Persicobacter psychrovividus: one gene and its partner. The protein of the gene in region 1 interacts with the protein of each later gene in a pairwise test. Links are inferred from orthologs where the notes say so. Each region holds a gene or a part of one and is shown in the gene's direction. Other genes may lie near its edges.

The links.
Region 2: the proteins of ndk (region 1) and ung interact in binary tests that used the Escherichia coli proteins (3 or more experiments, as listed by UniProt). The link is inferred for Persicobacter psychrovividus from one-to-one orthologs.

What each region holds. Positions count from the first base shown.
Region 1 is NZ_AP025292.1:56,257-64,092, reverse strand. The notes cover bases 2,552-5,432. They hold ndk (nucleoside-diphosphate kinase), read left to right. Parts: upstream 2,552-3,697; coding sequence 3,698-4,168; downstream 4,169-5,432. Other genes in these bases: AABK40_RS00240 (Crp/Fnr family transcriptional regulator), read right to left, coding at 5,175-5,432; AABK40_RS00245 (hypothetical protein), read left to right, coding at 4,419-5,057; AABK40_RS00255 (MarR family winged helix-turn-helix transcriptional regulator), read right to left, coding at 2,871-3,344; AABK40_RS00260 (3-hydroxyacyl-CoA dehydrogenase/enoyl-CoA hydratase family protein), read right to left, coding at 2,552-2,830. Also shown: AABK40_RS00265 (acetyl-CoA C-acyltransferase), read right to left, coding at 1-402; more of AABK40_RS00260, read right to left, coding at 431-2,551; more of AABK40_RS00240, read right to left, coding at 5,433-5,783; AABK40_RS00235 (DUF2492 family protein), read left to right, coding at 5,839-6,102; AABK40_RS00230 (hypothetical protein), read right to left, coding at 6,185-6,364; ltrA (group II intron reverse transcriptase/maturase), read right to left, coding at 6,601-7,836. UniProt on the Escherichia coli protein: Major role in the synthesis of nucleoside triphosphates other than ATP. The ATP gamma phosphate is transferred to the NDP beta phosphate via a ping-pong mechanism, using a phosphorylated active-site intermediate.
Region 2 is NZ_AP025292.1:3,065,734-3,070,927, forward strand. What follows is about bases 2,478-5,194. They hold ung (uracil-DNA glycosylase), read left to right. Parts: upstream 2,478-3,361; coding sequence 3,362-4,027; downstream 4,028-5,194. Other genes in these bases: AABK40_RS13235 (BamA/TamA family outer membrane protein), read right to left, coding at 2,478-3,198; AABK40_RS13245 (DUF3427 domain-containing protein), read right to left, coding at 4,270-5,194. Outside these bases: AABK40_RS13225 (asparagine synthase-related protein), read right to left, coding at 1-1,055; nth (endonuclease III), read right to left, coding at 1,129-1,779; more of AABK40_RS13235, read right to left, coding at 2,053-2,477. UniProt on the Escherichia coli protein: Excises uracil residues from the DNA which can arise as a result of misincorporation of dUMP residues by DNA polymerase or due to deamination of cytosine.

The sequences.
Region 1 (7,836 bases):
TTTATAATTCAAGGCGGTTTTATAACCCATCATGGGTACCATCGACATGGACTCTGCACCACCAGCGATAATGCAATCTGCCTGCCCTGCATGAATTCTCGCACTGGCAATGGCAATAGCCTCCAGGCCTGATCCGCAGTAACGGTTCACAATAAAGCCAGGGGCATCAATACCCAAGGCCAACAGGGAGATCATCCGCCCCATTTGCATGCCTTGTTCCGCTTCAGGAATGGCACAGCCCACAATCAAATCATCGACTCTTTTGGTATCAAGACCTTCTACTTTACTGACCAAATGTTTAATCACATCCGCAGCAATATCATCGGGGCGGGTGAATCGAAAACCGCCCTTTTTTGCTTTTCCTACTGCCGAACGATAGCCGGCAACGATATATGCATTCATGGTTCTAAATTTTGCGTTTGGTAATGGATTAGTTGCGTAATGGTTTGCCACCATTGAGAATTGCCTGAATACGCTCAAGGGTCTTTTTCTCGCCTGTCAGCGACAGGAAGGCTTCCCTTTCGAGGTCAAGCAAATACTGTTCGGAAACAACTGTTGGTGCCGAGAGGTCACCACCACACATCACGTTGGCAATTTTCTTGGCAATCTTCACGTCGTGATCAGAGATATAATTCCCCATTCGCATACCGTTTACCCCAGCATAGAACATGGCCATACCTGACCGGCCCTGTACCTTAAATGTACGCTCAGCAGCCTGTGTATATCCTTGATCCGCAAGGCGAATTACAGCCGCCTTCGCATCGGCTATCTGTCGATCTTTATTGAGGGTAATGCTGTCTTTAGCCGTAATAATGCCCATATTTTTGGCTTCATAGGCGGAAGTGGCCACTTTAGCCATCGCAATATTCATGAAGGTTTCCTGTAAAGTATTGAGCTCTACATCTCCACTCATGGCACGATCAGCCGCGCGCATGGTCAGTTCTTTGGTTCCTCCCCCGGCAGGGATCAGCCCAACACCGACTTCCACCAATCCAATGTAGGTTTCCCCGGCCATCTGAACGTGATCGGCATGCAGGGTCAGTTCACAACCTCCACCTAAAGTCAAGGCATGCGGAGCAACCACCACAGGCACCGAAGAATATCGGGCACGCATCATGGTCTTCTGGAAAGCCGCAATCATGAAGTCAATCTCATCATACTCCTGTTCAATGGCATTCATAAATACCAAAGCGAGGTTGGCACCTGCGGAGAAGTTCTGCCCGTTATTGGCAATCACCAAACCGCGGTATTTTTCTTCTGCCAGACTGATCGCCTTATTGATCCCTTCAATCACTTCCCCACCAAGGGTATTCATTTTGGTATGGAACTCAAGGTTCAATACCCCATCGCCAATATCGAAAAGGGTAGTGCCTGAATTTTTCCAGACCACATTGCTTTCCCGCAAATTGTCCAGTATGATGTACTCTTCCGTACCAGGAACACCTTTATAGGATTTGGAAGGAATGTCATAGAAAGTCGTGGTTCCGCCTTCAGCCTTAAAGAAGGTTTCATGACCGGCCTCCAGCATTTCATAAACCCATTGGGCAGGCTTGTAACCTGCTTCTTCCATTTTGGCGACGGTCTTTTTCACCCCCACCAATTCCCAGGTTTTGAATGGACCTACTTCCCAGCCAAAACCAGCACAGATCGCATCGTCTATTTTGTAAAGCTCATCGGTGATTTCAGGAATACGGTTAGACACATATTGGAACAAACCATAGAAAGAATCACGATAAAATTCACCCGCTTTGTCTTTACCGGAAAGCAATACCTTGAAACGTTCCTTCACGTCATCAATAGGCTTGGTCATTTCCAGAGTAGGGAAAGAGGCCTTCTGCTTTGGTTCATACTCCAGCGTTTCCAGGTTCAAAGTCAAGATCACTTTGTTGCCATTCTCGTCTTTGGTCTTTTTGTAGAAGCCTTGCTTGGTTTTATCCCCCAGCCATTGTTTTTCGATCATGGTGTTGATCACCGGAGGCAGATTAAAGGTCTCTCTTGACTCATCATTCTCCAAAGTAGCATAAAGGTTGTTGGAGACCTTCACAAGGGTATCCAGCCCTACGACATCAGAAGTACGGAAGGTTGCCGACTTCGGACGGCCAATCACCGGACCGGTTAATTTATCAATCTGGTCGATATTCAGCCCAAACTTCTGCATGGAATCCACGACCTTCAAAATCGCATAAATACCAACACGGTTGGCGATAAATGCAGGAGTATCTTTACAGCGTACAGTGGTTTTACCGAGGTATCGGTCTCCATAATGCATGAAGAAATCCACCACTTCCGGATCGGTATCAGGGGTAGGAATAACCTCGAGCAACTTCAGATAGCGAGGCGGGTTGAAAAAGTGCGTACCGCAGAAATACTTCTTGAAATCTTCCGAACGGCCTTCGGTCATCAGGTGAATGGGAATTCCTGAGGTATTTGAGGTAATGAAAGTTCCCGGCGTACGGTATTTTTCCACCTGCTCAAACACCACCTTTTTGATGCCCAGATTTTCTACCACCACTTCCACAATCCAGTCTACCTCCTTAATTTTGGGCATATCATCATCGAAGTTACCCAGGGTAACTCTTTGCGCAAAAGCCGGATCATAAAGCGAGGCGGGCTTGGATTTTACTGCTGTGTTGAACATCTGGGTAACGATGCGGTTTTTCACAACAGCCATCTCCAGGCTCAAACCTTTCTTTTCCTCCTCGGGCGTCAGTTCTTTGGGAGAGATATCCAACAAAAGTACTTCTACGCCGATGTTTGCCAAATGGCAGGCAATTCTTGAGCCCATAATTCCAGAGCCAAGGATAGCCGCTTTTTTAATAGATCGATTCATGGTGTGGTAAAAAATTTAATTTGTTTTGGGTATTATTCACCTATTTGGTCGTTAGAGGGAAATCCTCCAACAAGTTTATTTGTTCTTTATTTGCTTGTTCTACAACACTGTTAACTTTCGAGGCAACACGGAAAAACACTTCCAGTTCCTGATCTTCCACCGCATTACGAACTGCCTCATTGAATGACCGCACAGTAACAATGGATACTTCACGTTTTTTTCGGCCCTTTTCTGTTAAATGGATTAAAACTGAACGCCGATCATACTTCGCTTTTTCGCGATATATCAGCTCCCGTTCTTCCATATTCTTGAGTAACCGCGATAAACTGCGACTTTCGAGCCCCATTAATGGTGCAATTTTGGTCGCAGGCGTACCTTCAGTTGGGTGGATATTCAACAACACATAGCCGATCGATGTGGTAATCTCTTGTGAGGAGGCGTAACGATTATACATTCGGGAAATCGCATGCCAACTCGCCTTGAAAATGTAATCGACAGTTTCTTCTTTCTTCATAGCTGTTTAGGTCTTAACTGAATATACAAAAAAAATGTTCGGCATGCCGACTATTATTGAAAAAAAACGATATTGTCTATTACTATTCAGTTCAACAAGATGTACTAAATTGTTCATAAACTGCCATTTAAACCTGTAGTGAACGAGCAATTGAAGATTGACGACACTATATAATGCAACAGATTACAACACGGGGAGCATAAAGGAAACCAGCAATGTACCTTTTGGTGCAAAAAGTAATCGCTTTAACATTATCATAAAATGGCGAATCTTTTTTAAACTGATTTTCTTGCATTTATAAAAAAACTTTAGAATTTTCAATAAACAAACATCAACCTCAAACTAAAAAAACTATGGATTCAGGAAATTTCACCTTTACGATGATCAAGCCTGGGGCGGTCAATAACGAGTATATCGGCCCAATTTTGGCGAAAATTACAGACGCGGGTTTCCGCATCGCCGCTATGAAGATGATCAAGCTGAGGACCGCTCAAGCGGAAGTTTTCTACGGGATTCATAAAGAGCGCCCATTCTTCCGCTCGTTGGTTGAGTTCATGACCTCGGGCCCTATTGTTGTGGCGGTTCTTGAAAAAGAAAATGCTGTTCAGAGCTACCGTGAATTGATTGGCAGTACAAATCCTGAAGAAGCGAAATCAGGAACGATCCGCAAGTTATTTGCAGAATCCGTGAGTAAAAATGCCGTACATGGTTCTGACAGTGTAGAAAATGCTGCAAACGAAGCGCTGTTTTTCTTTTCCCGTTCAGAAATTTTCACTGAATCTGGAGAAGTGAAACTTCAGTTCGATGTGACTGTTCCACGCTAAGGAAGCAGACAAAAAACATGGCAAACACCTGAGACAACCTCAGGTGTTTTTTTGTTCCCTAAATTATAAATGACCTGCTCTTGCCCCATCATTAGTTGGATTTTCGAGTACCAAACGGGCACAAGTTTGGCAGGTGATGAATAAAAAGCCCTATAAAAGGTGCACTTTTCACGATTGATAAATTAGAAAGGTAAGCCGGAATAAATTATATTGGATCATCTTTAATCAGGTAAAAATCAAACGGAAAGTTATGAACACCCTTAAAACGATACTTATTGCTATGATGGGGACAACTGTACTGTTCAGCTGTACAGAGTCTAAAAAACAAGAGCAAAAACAAAGTGCCTCCACTGAAGAGGTCAGTCAGGACGCTACAAGTGTCGCTTTTGATCAGTCTTTTGATTTTGATGGTCAGAAAATGGTGGTTCATATTCCCAATACTTCCACAGGCAACAAAATTACGATTACACCTGAGGGCTTTGAAAATATGAAAGAGCCTTATGAAGAGGCCATTGAAGGGATTGTTCGGGAAGGCTATGTGGCCGACCTCGACCAGGATGGCTACAAGGAATTGTATCTTTTTGAATACAGCCAGGGGAGTGGTGCCTATGGGCAGGTTCGTGCCTATGCCTCCTACAGTAATAAATCATTTGGCCCCATTTACATGCCCGAATTGAGCGCTGATTTAAAGCAAGGTTATATGGGGCACGATCGATTTGTAATCGAGGGTGGGCAGCTGGTGCGTGAGTTCCCTATTTATAATGACAGCGACACCAACGCGAAGCCTACAGGTGGAATGCGCACGATAAAATACCGACTTGAAAAAGGCGAGGCAGGCATGATTTTAAAAGCCGAAAGCGGAAAAACAGGACTAAAAATTGGACTTTAATATAAAAATCGAAGGCGAATATAATTTGGTCTAAATTTTGCTGCATCGACATCACAATCGAATAGTAGAAATAACGATTTTATGGAAAGGAAGAGCGCTCAAGGGTTCTTCCTTTTTTTATTTTAGCCAAATCTTTTTGTTGATCAGGGAGACAATCCCTTCTTTTTCCATTTTTTTTATGGCCCTGATGACCGTCTCCACCCGCAAACCAAGACGATCTGCAACCTCTTGGCGGGTCAGTGAAATCAGAAATGGCCGCTCGGCCTGTTGTGCTTCGGCCATATATTTAAAAAGCTCGGCGATTCTGTGAACCACGTCACCAGTACTTTCCCTTTGCATTACCGATTTATATAGTAGCCGCTTAGAAAGCACTTCGGAAAATTTAAAGTGTAGGGCAGGGCAAGAAGATAACAGCTCGAGAAATGCCGTTCGCTTGAGGCGCCAAATACTGCCTGCTGAAAGCATTTCCCCAGAAGAAGGATAGGGGAAATTGCCAAAAATTGCTGGCTCACCAAAACTTTCCCCGGCTTTGAAAATCCCCTGAACAAAGGTTCTCCCTTCCGTGGAATAGTGAATCATCTGCGCCTCACCTTGAGCGATCTGATAATAAAAAACAGGGGCGTCACCTTCGGTAAAAATCCGTTCCCGTGCTGAGAAGGGGATCTTTTGGGCACCATTTTTTCTTAATATTTCCTCGGGGATGATCGGGCTTATGACATCGGTCATATCATTCACAATTTTGGTCTATGGATCTTTACAGCAAAGATATAAAATAACGATTATGAACAATATTCAACACGTACACGAAGTAATTTTCATGGTTCAACAAAATGACGGTCAGTTTACTGCGGAATCATTGGTGGAGGCGATCACTGAAAAATGGGGCGCAGATGTTCAGTTTATGGCATGTTCAGGCGTACCTTTCCCTAAAGAGGATGCTTTGGATTTTATTATCGGAAAAAACAAAGTGGAGCTTATTGATGGCAAAATCCGTATCGTAACAGCGATGTCGATTTGTAATGGCCACGAGAATTTTCAGGCGTAATTTATCACGATAAGTGATATAATCATATCAGTACGGACGTTGCATGCAACGTCCGTACATGTTATGAAAATATTTTTTTGCTTTAAAAATTACCCTCTTCCTTAGTCGCAAGCACATCCATAAAATCACTGATCACATACTCGACCGTTTTTCCTTCTTTTACAGCCTGAGAAAAGGCAACAATGTCGGTAGAGATCAGCATCCCCAATAAAATTCCGAAGATAAAGCGATAACGTTTCAAAAAAGCTTTCATTTTACTCATGATTAGGTTGTTTTGGTTGAGTCGAAAAGTGAATATCTTTTTGGCTTATAGATGGAAATCTACGACCAGTAAATAAAGTAGATGTTCAAAATCTACAAAAAACCCATCATATATAAAACACAATATTTTAATTTAAAATCAATAGGGTAGATGGCTGGTGAAAGAGAATTTCCTCTTTCACCAGTGCACCTCCCACACCACCCTGCGTACGGATCCGTACAGGGCGGTTCCTTAATTCAGTGTACAGAGAGATAGTATGTCTTTAGAGAGACGTAGCCTTGTTCTCGAAGCACTTCATCAGTCAGGGTTTTGTGTAATACAGGGCTCTTTGCGATCCGCCAATGTCCTTTTCTTGTGTTGGCGTGTTCCCAGGCTTTCGATGTATCGGCACCCAGTCGCTTTAGTTCCTTGAACCGTGTTCTTACCCGCTTCCAATTCTTCCAAGTAAATGCCCGAATTCGTCGGCGTAACCACTCGTCGAGTCGTTGCATGATGGTTTTCATCTCGGCAAATTTGTAGTAATTGATCCACCCTTTTATCGTTTGAGATAGCAGGGTTTTCCGCCTTTGATAGCCCAGACCATTACTTTTATTGGTGATAGCACGCATTTTATCCTTTAGCCGATTGATACTTTTGGCTTGAACTCGAAAACGTGCTTTTCCCTTCCACATGTAGAAGGAGTATCCCAAAAATTTGATTTGCCGTCTTGGTACTACCTGCGTTTTCTCCTTGTTCACCCTCAAATACAGCCTACCTTCAATAAATCGGGTAACTGTTCTTTTGAGTCGTTCCGCTCCTTTTCTACCTTTACTAAAGATAATCATATCATCAGCATAGCGCACGAATCGGTGTCCCCGCTTGGTCAGTTCTTGATCCAACACATTAAGCATTACATTGCTCAATAATGGGCTCAATGGTCCACCCTGCGGTACGCCGTCGGTGCTTGCTTCAAATTTATGACCGATCACAACACCTGCATTCAAATATTTGTGAATGAGTGAAATCACCGATCCTTCCTTGATTTGTTCTGACAGTAAAGTGATAAGATAACTATGATTTACCGTGTCAAAGAACTTCTCCATATCTAAGTCCACCGCATAGCGATAGCCTTCTGATAAGATCTCTTGACTCTGAAGTAGTGCCTGGTGCTGACTGCGGCCAGGACGAAACCCATAGCTATGAGGTGAAAATTCCTTTTCGTAAATCGGAACTAAAACTTGGCTGATCGCCTGTTGTACCCAACGATCCACTACCGTTGGTATCCCCAAAGGGCGTGTCTTCCCATTGTCCTTCGGTATTTCTACACGTCGGACTGGGTTCGGGCGGTAGTTCCCTTGACGTATGGATTGTACAATTTCCCTTCCATGAATTTGCAGATATGACGCCAAAGCGCCGACCTTCATTCCATCAATTCCATGGCTCCCTTTGTTCTTGACCACTCGCTGATAAGCTCGGTTCAAATTATAAGGACA
Region 2 (5,194 bases), 3.0 Mb from region 1 along the record:
ACAAAGGCTGATGCTGTCAATACCGGGCTTTCCATTTTCTGAATAAATTCATCCCACATCTCCAAAGATTTATCAGAGAGGACTTCTTGATATAATGCTAATCCCTCCTCATAGGACGTATCTTCAGCAAAGCGGAAATCACCGTAGCGTTTATCACCTTCTTTGGGGGCATTAGCCAAGCTGTAAGTCAGGGCTGCCCTTACCCCTCCAACACGCCCTGCAGTAGCCAAAGAGGTAGAAATTTGCCCTCCAGTAAACAATAAACCGATGTTCTTTTCAGCAGTAGTTTCCATGAATAAGGCATCGACCAGAGCTTCCTCCAAAGCATCTAAATTGGTGATATTTTCACCTTGAGAAACTTTATCCACGGACTTACCCACGATTGTGGATAAGTTGCCAGACAGATCTCCACAGTCATATTTATATACTTTTAATGATGTAAGCTTTTGAATGTTTTTAAACAAAGTTTGATTACCTGAAGCAAAACCCTGCGCCAAAATTTGACTAACTACCAAATTATCAATGGATTTAACAGGTAACGCTGTCGCTGAAATTGCCTGAAAAGCGGAGGATAATACCAAATAATTCTTGTCCTCATAATGATAAACCGACCGACCGCTCTTCGAGTTATCCACAATTATCAACTTATCAACAGACTTATCCACAAAAAAGCCCGCAAAATCTCCGTTTAGGTTAGAAAAGGATTCAAATTCGTCATTTTTGCACCATTCCATCCACACTTCAGCATCGGAAAGAGAGCTGAAATGCACCCCACTATCCATTAAGTTATTCTTAATATCATGATAGTTAAATAAATCGCCTTCCATTGCTGCAAAACAAGTGCTTTCTTTATCCTTGAGCGGCTGAAGTGTCGCTTTCTCCAGTTCACCGATCAGTAAATTATTCACCGCAAGGTAAATTGTTCCTATTGATAAAGGTATTTGTTGATAACTCAACGGCTGGTTTCCCATGTGTTCACATGCACCAAGCATTTTATTGATAAGTGCTTCGCCGTTTTGATTTTGCTTGTCCCAGATGAGGTGTATTGCAGACATAAAGAAGATCGATTTTTTGGAAATGGATAATCAATAAAAAAGGAGTCATATAAAATGCTCCTCAGTGATAAATTTAAAAGGTAAATACTTGCTTATCATAAGCCTTACAAAAAGCCGTGATCTTGCAATCTTCACATTTAGGTCGGCGCGCCAAACAAACGTACCTCCCATGCAAAATCAGCCAATGGTGTGCTTTGGGCACCACTTCCGTAGGAATATGCCGCATCAATTGTTTTTCGACTTCCAAAGGGGTTGAGGAGGTCATGTTGACCAAACCAATACGTTTAGAAACCCGATACACATGCGTGTCCACGGCCATTGCAGGCTGATCATAAACCACCGATACGATTACATTGGCCGTTTTCCGACCAACCCCAGGCAATTTTACCAGCTCTTTGATCGTTGAAGGCACCTCGCTATTGAAATCCTCTACAAGCATTTTACCCATTCCAATCAGGTGTTTAGTCTTATTGTTGGGGTAACTGATGCTTCGAATATATGGAAATAGCTCATCAAAATGAGCATTGGCCAAATGCGCTGGCGTAGGAAAATCCTGAAACAGGGCAGGGGTTACCATATTCACCCGCTTGTCGGTGCATTGGGCAGAAAGTGCCACCGCCACAATGAGTTCAAAAGGGTTGGAGTAATGCAGCTCCGTTTCTACTTCGGGTTGCGCTTCGGCAAAATAACTTAATATGCCTTCGTATCTTTCTTTTCGGGTCATGCTAATTCGATCGAAATGTGCTTTCAGGTATAAAATACTCAATATCGTATTTCAGATTTGGATAAAAAACTGCCCAAGCTGATTAAATGTGAATAAAGCCGAATCAGTAGCCGTCAGTTGATAATGAAGATGATTTGGGGTTGGTGATATTCGATTTACCAAATAAAAAATCTATGAACATCTGTTGACAATATGACGCCGTGCAATAATCAGGAGCTACACCATTAGCTTAAGCATTTACTCAGGCGATGTATTGACCGAACACTTAACAGCTTAAAAAGATTCCCGCATGGTAAAGAAAATAGCCACTTCTTCCCCAGGACTCTTCCCGATATCAAGCCTGAAATTGATGTGATCTTTAGGCAATAACTGAAACCGAAGCCCCGCACCGCACATCCACTTGCCATCTCGGGTCAGGGAGGCCGACCAATCTTCCCGACGGTTACCCCAACCACCGAAAAAAGCGGCACCAAATCGGCCATAAATATGACGGCGATATTCTGTCTGTAAATAATAGATATGATTATCGATATACTTGTTTGGGTGGCCTATTGAACGCAGCAATCGACTGCCACCCAAGGAGGGTAATTTGTAAAATGGCACATCGTCTCCCACCACAAACTCATAATACCCTTGCACTCCGATCACATTTTTGGGTGAACCAATCGACCAAAAGGAGGCCAAATCAAGCTCAAAATGCTGAAAAGTAAAATCACCGAAATAATAGCGGTAATCAAAAGTAAAAATCTCACCTTTGGTAGGATAGAGAATGTCATTTCTCGTGTCGAAACGCGCATCAAGCCCTATTCCCGTTAAAAAACCTCCTTCATACCCATTTATATTTTCATTCAGTCCGCCATTCGAGAAGCCTGAATTGCTTACCCAGGAAAGGTCATAAGAACCTCCCAGAAAGAACTTGTCCGTGATAGGGTGCAACACTACGCCTTCGAGGCCAAAGGTATTGGCGAAAAAACTCGTTTCTTCGCCTGTCGGTCCACCAATTCCAAAAAAAGTATCGGGAATACGTGTCCATAACATTCGAGAGGTCACCAGCCACCCATTTGGATTATAATAAATTAAATCGGCATCAAGGTGCAGTTGTCCTTTTGTAGAGTAAGAAAAAGAGGGGACAATAGAAGTTGGGCGGCTGTACTTACTTTTCTGAACTTCCTGCAGATGAGATTTAAAAACGATCACAGGCATGATGCCCACATCCAGGCCAACCTGCTCACTGTAATCCAGCAGAGGATAAAATGAAAGTGTATATTTTGGACGGTCAATAGTGATCAAGTCCATTACTTGCTCCACAAATTCCATGGATCCTTTCTCAAAATTATCCTGCCCTTCTACTACATCCTGTGCAAATGCGGAAATAAACGCAGTACACAATAGCATCAAAATCAATCCCTTTTTTTTCATTAACTAAGCAACATGTCGTAAAAGCTGTAAGTTAGTAGGTAATTTTTTTAATCAAATATACAATTTTCTATATTTCTGTATTTGCTCACTAACTGTTCGGAGGCATAACGCTTCTCGGTAAAAATTGTTAATTTTGGACTTCCTTTTAAACCATACGATTGATATGAACTCCCTCCAACTCCCTGCCGACTGGCAGACAATACTGGCTCATGAAACCGCTCAGCCCTATTTTAAATCACTGGAAAAATTTGTGGACGAAGCCTATAAAAACAGTATCGTTTACCCGCCAAAACCCATGGTATTCAATGCTTTTGAGCGGTCGATATTTCAAAATACCCGAGTTGTAATATTGGGACAGGACCCTTACCACGGCATGGGGCAAGCACATGGATTGAGTTTTTCGGTGATGGATGGGGTCGCCTTCCCACCTTCATTACGCAATATTTTCAAAGAACTGAAGCGTGATCTGGACATTGATCCTCCCTTCAGCGGTAATTTGGAACGTTGGGCCGACCAGGGAGTTTTGCTGTTGAATGCCACGCTAACGGTAGAAAATGGGAAAGCAGGAAGCCACCAAAAGCAAGGTTGGGAAACATTTACTGATGCGGTAATTCAAAAAATTGCAGATGAAAAGGAGCATGTCGTTTTCATCCTCTGGGGCGCTTATGCACAAAAGAAGGCGAGCTTAATTGATGAAAGTAAACATTGTATTTTAACCTCCGCACACCCTTCGCCACTATCAGCACACCGCGGTTTTTTGGGGAATGAGCACTTCAGTAAAACGAATAAATATTTGAAAGAAAAGGGGTTGAAGGAAGTGGAGTGGTGAGAATCTCACATCTTAATCTTTATTTTCATCGGGTTAAAACCCGAAGCTATTACTAAATGCACCTTCGGCACAAGAGCCATGACAAAGGCTTTTCGTAATAGGCATGAGATTTATTCCATGGAAAAATGAAACATTAGCAAGTGTTGAAAAGGACCTTGATGAAAAGGATTACCATGATTTTTATTTTACCCTGTCTATCGCGAGAGCCCCTCTCGTGATAGCTCTAATAGCCTCGATATCCCTTACCCCATCTTTTTACTTACTGAGACCAAACTTGCCGGCATAGGTACATCTAATGCCCATTCGATACTCATCGGCTTTTCGCCACGATGTTTTCGATAAGCAACAGGCCCTAAAAAGGTAAATGGCATCGTCAGGCCGTATTCATCCCGTTTCTTTTCTCGGACAAATAGTAGAATGTTTTTCTTATTTCGTTTTTGTTCGATATAAGAAAGGCCTACGCCGCGCAAAGGGGTGGCACTGTTTTGCGATTGCCAATGAAATAAGGTATCACTTATGGCATAATCCTCATACATTGTCGAAGTGGAAAAGTCTCGTTCAGATTTATCCAAAGTAACGAATAACAGATCGATATTGTCCTTTTTGATACTCAATACCCCTTCCCTTGAAGAGGATTTTTTTTCAAACGTACTGTCACCAAAAGCGGCCAAAATCTCTGTTCTGCTGTATTGGGCATGCAAATTTAACTGACAGGGAAAAGCAAAAGATGATGTCGGCATCACGTAATCAATCTGATCCAGGCGATGTTCAATAATCTCATTAAACTCCTGCAGCAGATCAGGAAAATCTTTCAATCTATTTACCGCCTGCTGCTCATTTTCAAAGTTCAGTTTCTTTCCTGCATCATCCCAAATGAGATAGTGGAACATCCGGTTGAGTGCTTCCTTTTGAGTGGCTGATTTACCTGCCACATAAGCACGTAAATATTGTAGATACGCCTGATCATTAGCCGTAATTAATCTTTTGAGTCCGGCTACGATCTTCTTGAAATAGTTGTCATTATCATCAAGGTCCATCATGCCTGCCCAAAGCTTAAGCTGTGTCCAACATCCCACTTTATACACCGCCCGTATATCCAAATCATGAAAGGACAAGAAGTTGGATAGTGTCAGTTGCTGAGTGGTGTCGGAATGCCAATTTTCAAGT